3 regions of the Streptomyces bikiniensis genome follow, and region 1 is predicted to be linked to each of the others. Evidence: riboswitches for the same ligand, from Rfam matches in the RefSeq annotation. Region 1 holds a riboswitch; each other region holds the start of a gene.
The links. A riboswitch is a leader RNA that binds a small molecule or an ion and turns the genes downstream of it on or off. The one in region 1 is predicted to bind cobalamin.
Positions count from the first base shown of each region.

Region 2: linked by a shared signal. The riboswitch ahead of OO47_RS19095 (cobalamin biosynthesis protein) and the one ahead of OO47_RS00185 (CoA-acylating methylmalonate-semialdehyde dehydrogenase) in region 1 are both predicted to bind cobalamin.
Region 3: linked by a shared signal. The riboswitch ahead of OO47_RS21710 (ribonucleoside-diphosphate reductase subunit alpha) and the one ahead of OO47_RS00185 (CoA-acylating methylmalonate-semialdehyde dehydrogenase) in region 1 are both predicted to bind cobalamin.

Region 1 covers NZ_JNXJ01000001.1:39,346-41,598, reverse strand. Annotated here, with positions in the region: gene OO47_RS00185 (CoA-acylating methylmalonate-semialdehyde dehydrogenase) at 1-791, opposite strand, end outside; cobalamin riboswitch at 1,022-1,201, opposite strand; gene OO47_RS00180 (ABC transporter substrate-binding protein) at 1,304-2,218, shown strand; partial or broken gene OO47_RS38685 (DUF2083 domain-containing protein) at 2,245-2,253, opposite strand, start outside.
Region 2 covers NZ_JNXJ01000022.1:157,316-159,568, forward strand. Annotated here, with positions in the region: gene OO47_RS19090 (cobyric acid synthase) at 1-457, opposite strand, end outside; gene OO47_RS19095 (cobalamin biosynthesis protein) at 454-1,434, opposite strand; cobalamin riboswitch at 1,467-1,609, opposite strand; gene OO47_RS19100 (hypothetical protein) at 1,768-1,989, opposite strand; gene OO47_RS19105 (inorganic phosphate transporter) at 2,002-2,253, opposite strand, start outside.
Region 3 covers NZ_JNXJ01000028.1:32,182-34,434, reverse strand. Annotated here, with positions in the region: gene mctP (monocarboxylate uptake permease MctP) at 1-29, shown strand, start outside; gene OO47_RS21715 (GNAT family N-acetyltransferase) at 111-620, shown strand; adenosylcobalamin-variant (AdoCbl-variant) riboswitch at 700-797, shown strand; gene OO47_RS21710 (ribonucleoside-diphosphate reductase subunit alpha) at 940-2,253, shown strand, end outside.

The sequences.
Region 1 (2,253 bases):
TCGAGGTCCGCGTCGGGCATCACGATCATGTGGTTCTTGGCGCCGCCGAAGCACTGGGCGCGCTTGCCGTGGGCGGCGGCGGTGGCGTAGATGTGCGCGGCGATCGGGGTGGAGCCGACGAAGCCGAGGGCCTGGACCCGGGGGTCTTCGAGGAGCGTGTCGACGGCCTCCTTGCCACCGTTGACCACGTTCAGCACACCGGGCGGCAGACCCGCCTCCAGGAACAGCTCGGCGAGCCGCAGGGGTACCGAGGGGTCACGCTCGGACGGCTTCAGGATGAAGGCGTTGCCGCAGGCCAGGGCGGGGGCCGCCTTCCACAGGGGGATCATGGCCGGGAAGTTGAACGGGGTGATGCCCGCGACCACGCCGAGCGGTGAGCGCAGCGAGTGGACGTCGATTCCCGTGCCCGCGTTGTCGGTGAACTCGCCCTTGAGCAGGTGCGGGATACCGGCGGCGAACTCCACGACCTCAAGGCCTCGTTGGAGGTCGCCGTGGGCGTCGGCGACGGTCTTTCCGTGCTCGGCGGACAGCAGCCGAGCCAGCGAGTCCCGCTCTCCCTCGACGAGTTGCAGGAAGCGCAGCAGGACGCGGGCGCGTCGCTGCGGATTCCACCGGCCCCACTCCTGCTGTGCCTGCTCGGCGTCGGCGATCGCCGTCTCTGTGTCGGCACGCCCGGCCAGGGGCACCCTGGCCTGGACGGTGCCGGTGTTGGGGTCGTACACGTCGGCGAAGAGACCGGACGTGCCGGCGGTGTGCTTGCCGCCGATGAAATGGGTGAGTTCGCGGACCATCGAAGCCTGCTCTCGTCAGGTACGGATCCGAGGAGGGCGCGGAGAGGGCCGCGAGAACGGCACCGATCGGGGTGCGCGTACGCGGGCCTTCCGCGAGACAGGGGAGGGCGGGGGAGCCCTCGTCGAGTCACGAACGCGGGGACAGGGCCTCGGGGTTCGGGTACTCCGCCGGATCACCAGGGTCGTGGTCACGTACCGGTGCCATGCGTGTCTGCTCCATCCTCGTGGACAACACGGAACACCCCACGGCCGGTATCCTGACTCCCGGATCAGCGCACGCCCTCCGGCCTTCCCGACGGATGGTTTCCGTCAGTGGCCTGTCCTGCTGGAAGGACGCACTCCCCGGTCACAGTGGCGGGACCGCGCCGGATTCACACCGGCTTCCCTGCACCGCGGGCTTGCCACGAACATATAGTTGGACGTCCTAGTAAGTCCACCCCCGCCCACGGCGCGGCGGCGGCATCGGGACAGTCGACGGCCGATGCCCGGCACACCGCCTATAGGCTCGGACCATGCGCATCGTCTCCTTGCTGCCCGCGGCGACCGACATCGTGGCCCAGCTCGGACTGGCAGCCGACCTGGTGGGCAGGACCCACGAGTGCGACTGGCCGCCGCGGGATGTGGCCGGCGTGCCGGTGGTCACGTCCGCCGCGTTCTCGTCGGACGCGCTGAGCAGTCGGGAGATCTCGTCCGCGGTCGGCGGGGCCGCGCATGGCGGGTCCTCGCTCTACGCCCTCGACGCTGAGGCGCTTGCCGCTCTCGCGCCCGATGTCGTGCTCACCCAGGACCTGTGCGACGTCTGCGCGGTGTCGTACGAGGCCGTCTCACGAGCGGTACGCGTCCTCGACGGCGGCCCTCGCGTCCTCAGTCTTGAGCCCCGCACCCTGGACGACGTCCTGGACTGTCTGGTCACGGTCGGTGAGCTGCTGGGCGTACGGGAGCGGGCCGAGCGCCGCCGCGAGGAGCTGCGCGATCGGCTGACCGCGGTACGCCGACTCACGGCGGGCCGGGTCCGGCCCCGGGTGGTGGCCGTCGAGTGGCTCGATCCGCTGTGGCCCGCGGGGCACTGGGTGCCCGAACAGATCACCTGCGCCGGCGGCGAACCGCTCCTCGCCGCCCCCGGTGAGCACACGAAGCCGATGACGTGGGAGGACGTCCGGGCCGCCCGCCCCGACGTCCTCCTGGTCCTGCCGTGCGGCTTCCCGCCCGAACGGACCGTGCGCGAGCGCGAGCTGCTGACCTCCCTCCCCGGCTGGGACGATCTGCCCGCGGTACGGTCCGGCGCGGTGTGGGTGCTGGACGGGCCCGCCTACTTCAACCGGCCGGGCCCCCGGGTGGTGCGCGGCGCGGAGGTGCTGGCGCACGTCCTCCACGGGGTCACGGCGGGAGACCCCGTGTCGGTGGCCGAGGCCTTCCTGCTGCCCTGATCCAGGCCTCGGGCCGAAGGTTCGGCCACGGGGTA
Region 2 (2,253 bases), on a different contig from region 1:
CCGGGCTGCCGGCGCCCTCGCAGATCACCGCGTCGTACGTGCTCCGCAGCTCCTCCAGGCACGCCATGACCGGCTCGAACAGCTCCTTCTGCCGCCCCCCGTGCAGGGTCGTGCCGGGGGACGACCCGCCGGACCCCCCGAAGAACCCGCGGGCGCTCATCTCGCCCACCGGCTTCCCCATCAGGACGACCTGGCTGGACCGGTCGCCGCCCGGCTTGAGCAGCACCGGGTTCATCAGCGCGGTCGGCTCGACCCGGGCGGCCTGCGCCTGCATGGCCTGGGCCCGCCCGATCTCGGCGCCCTCGCGCGTGACGAAGGAGTTGAGGGACATGTTCTGCCCCTTGAACGGCGCCACCTTCAGGCCCTTGCGGACCAGCCAGCGGCAGATCCCGGCCGTCACGACGCTCTTGCCCGCGTCGGACGTGGTCCCGGCGACCAGCAGCCCCCCGCCCCTCATGCGTTCCCCCGCTTTCCGTGCTTCCTGCGCCTCACGGCGTCGGCGATCAGACGGCCGCCCGCACAGGCGACCAGGGTCAGCGCGGTCACCCGGCGCGAGAGCGCCACCGCCCGTTCGACGTCCGCCACCTCGACGGCCCGCCCCTCCCCGTTGAGCACCGGCCGGTGCTCGACGCGCCCGCCGTACGAGAGGGTGCCCCCGAGCCGTACGCCCAGCGCGCCCGCGAAGGAGGCCTCGACCGGGCCCGCGTTGGGGCTCGGGTGCTTCGACGCGTCCGCCCGCCAGGCCCGTACGGCCCCGCGCGGATTTCCCCCGGCGACGGTCGCGAGCGCGGCCGTCAGACGCGCGCCCGGCCAGCCGGCCAGGTCGTCGAGGCGGGCCGAGGCCCAGCCGAAGCGGCGGTGGCGGGGCGACTTGTGGCCGACCATCGCGTCCAGGGTGTTGACGGCCCGGAAGCCGACGAGTCCCGGCACGCCCGCGACCGCGCCCCAGAACAGGGCGCCGACCACGGCGTCCGAGGTGTTCTCGGCGACCGACTCGACGACCGCCCGGGCCATCGCCGGGCCGTCCAGGGACTGCGGGTCGCGCCCGCACAGGTGGGGCAGCCGCTCGCGGGCCACCTCCAGGTCCCCGGCGGCCAGCGCCCCGCCGATCGCGCGGGCCTCCCGGCCCAGGGTCGTCCCGCCGACGACGGCCCACACGGAGGCGGCGGTCAGCGCGACGGCGGCGGCCGGCCGGTCCCGCACGGCCCGGGCGGCGAGGGCGCCGAGGGCGGCGGTGGAGCCGGCGCAGACGGCGGTGTGCAGGGCGCCCCAGCCGCGGTGGTCGTGGTGGAGGCGCTTCTCGACGGCGGCGGCGGCCCGGCCGAACGCGGCGACGGGGTGGCCCCTGCGGGGGTCGCCGAGGAGCAGGTCGACGGCGAGGCCCGCGGCCGCTCCGTACGCGAAGACAGCGGTGGCTCTGGGACGGCCGGGCATGGCGCTGTGTCCTCACTCAGGGTCCGCGCCCTGGATCGACGTGACCGGCGGCGAGAGTTCCTGGCTCCCGGACCCCTCGGATCCGGTCACAGTGGCGGGACCGCGCCGGATTCGCACCGGACTTCCTCTGCTGCCGCCGTAATGGCCCCGGCAGTCCACCACGCCCCGAGAACGGGCGTCAACCCAGCCTTGACCTGCGGCGGCGCACTGTGCGGAGCACCACAGGGAGCGCCGTGGAGAGCACCACGGAAAAGCCGTGGGGAGCACCACGGAAAAGGGCCGGGCGGCCCGTACCCGAAGGTGCGGACCGCCCGGCCGGTGGAGCGGGGACCGTCAGACGACGATCAGGTAGATGCCGTACGCCACGGCCGCCAGGCACAGTCCGAAGCAGGCGTAGGCGCCGGTGCGGGCCAGGGCGGCGGAGCCTCCCCGGGCCGCGGCCTCCTCCTGCTTGGTGAGGCCGACGATGCCGAGGGTGAAGAGGCCCACCAGGACGACGGTGGCCACGAGGCTGACGCCGAAGACGGAGCCGAGGGCTGCCCAGTCGATCTTCATGTGGTTCTTTCCTTAGACCTTCGCGGCCGGGGCCGGGGGAGCGGTCGGGTCGGTGGGGGCCGGGGTGAGGATGGTCGCCTTGAGGTCCTCGTCGGTGACGGCGGCCACGGAGCCGGCCGGCGGCGGGGTGACGGCGGCGATGGCGGTGGTCACCACGCCCGCGGGCTCGGCGTCGGCGGCGTCGAGGTCGTCGGCCGTGACGTTGTGGTGGTCGACCGGCTTGCGGCGGGAGAGCGACCAGATGACGGCCGAGCCGGCCACGAG
Region 3 (2,253 bases), on a different contig from region 1:
TGGAGAAGGCCACCGCGCCCACGCACTGACGCCACCGGCACGGAAGGGGCCCGGGACCTCCGCGAGGAGGCCCCGGGCCCCGGCGCGTTCCCGGCGGGCACACTTCCCCCATGGACTTCACGATCAGGGCGGTACGGCCCGGGGAGTACGAAGTGCTCGGCGAGCTCACCGGACGCGCCTATCTGGACGACGGGCTGCTGGCGTACGGGACGGAGGACTCCTATCTGGAGGTGCTGCGGGACACGGCGCGGCGGGCCCGCGAGAGCGAGGTCCTCGTCGCGGAGGACGCCCGGGACGCGGCGGGCCGGATCGTCGGCGGCGTGACCTTCGCCCGGGGCGGCACCCCGTGGGCCGACATCGCCGTGCCCGGCGAGGCCGAGTTCCGGATGCTCGCGGTCGCCCGGGAGGCCCGGGGCCGGGGCATCGGGGAGGCGCTCGTACGGGCCTGCGTCGACCGGGCGCGGGCCCTGCCGGGGTGCGCCCGGATCGTGCTCTCGACGGGCGCCGGGATGGTCGCGGCGCACCGGATCTACGAGCGGACGGGCTTCGTCCGCACCCAGCACCGGGACTGGGAGCCGATCCCCGATCACTCTCTGCGCACCTACTCCCTGGACTTCTGAGCCCAAGTCCCGTCCAGGGGACGACACAACATGTGGGGGGTGCCACGAGCGGCGCCCCCCACATGTATGCTCGTCCTCGCTGTCGACGCAGGGGAATCCGGCGCGAATCCGGAACTGTCCCGCAACGGTGTACTTCGTGCGGTTTCGTCCGAGGTGAGTCCGAGCACCTGCCGACAGCGCGCCCGGTCCTTCCGTTCCGGGTGCCACAGACGTCCGGGCCTCGCGGAGTGGGCCGGTGGACGCGGTGCGTCGTGCGTGGACGCCCGCCCGTCCGCCTGTCCCCGCCGAGGCCCCGAGCCGAGCGAGGGAGAGCCCCCACGTGACCATCGCGCCCGCCGATCCGGCTTCGGCCGAGGCTTCCGCGGTCGAGAGCGACGGCCCCGGGACCGTACTGCTGCGGACCCTGACCGACCTCACCGCCGATCTCCCCGACACCGACCCCGGCCGGGTCGCCGCCGCCGCGCTCCGCGGCCGCAGCGCCGCCGCGGACGAGGCGGAGCTGCGCGAGCTGGCCACCGAGGCGGCCGCCGGCCTGATCGCCGAGGACCCGGCGTACTCCCGGCTCGCCGCCCGGCTCCTCACGATCACCATCGCGGACGAGGCCGCCTCCCAGGGCTCGGTGAACTTCTCCTCCTCGGTGGCCGTCGGCCACCGCGAGGGCCTGATCGCCGACCGCACCGCCGAGTTCGTGGCGCTGCACGCCGACCGCCTCGACGCCGTGATCGACCGCGCCGGCGACGACCGCTTCGGCTACTTCGGCCTGCGCACCCTCTACTCGCGCTACCTGCTGCGCCACCCGATCACCCGCAAGGTGATCGAGACCCCGCAGCACTTCATGCTGCGCGTCGCCTGCGGCCTGGCCGAGGACGAGAGCGTCCGCGCGCTCGACGAGGTGGCCGCGCTGTACGGCCTGATGAGCCGGCTGGACTACCTGCCGTCCTCCCCCACGCTCTTCAACTCCGGCACCCGCCACCCGCAGATGTCCTCCTGCTACCTCCTGGACTCCCCGCAGGACGAGCTGGACTCCATCTACGACCGCTACCACCAGGTCGCGCGCCTCTCGAAGCACGCGGGCGGCATCGGCCTCTCGTACTCCCGCATCCGCGCCCGCGGTTCGCTGATCCGGGGCACCAACGGGCACTCCAACGGCATCGTGCCGTTCCTCAAGACCCTCGACGCCTCCGTCGCCGCCGTGAACCAGGGCGGCCGCCGCAAGGGCGCCGCCGCCGTCTACCTGGAGACCTGGCACGCGGACATCGAGGAGTTCCTGGAGCTCCGCGACAACACGGGCGAGGACCAGCGCCGCACGCACAACCTGAACCTGGCGCACTGGATCCCGGACGAGTTCATGCGCCGCGTGAACGCCAACGCCGAGTGGTCGCTGTTCTCCCCCTCGGACGTGCCCGAGCTGGTCGACCTGTGGGGCGAGGAGTTCGACGCCGCCTACCGCAGGGCCGAGGCGGCCGGCCTGGCCCGCAAGACGATGCCGGCCCGCGACCTGTACGGCCGGATGATGCGGACCCTGGCCCAGACCGGCAACGGCTGGATGACCTTTAAGGACGCCTCGAACCGTACGGCCAACCAGACCGCCGAGCCCGGCCACACCGTCCACTCCTCCAACCTCTGCACGGAG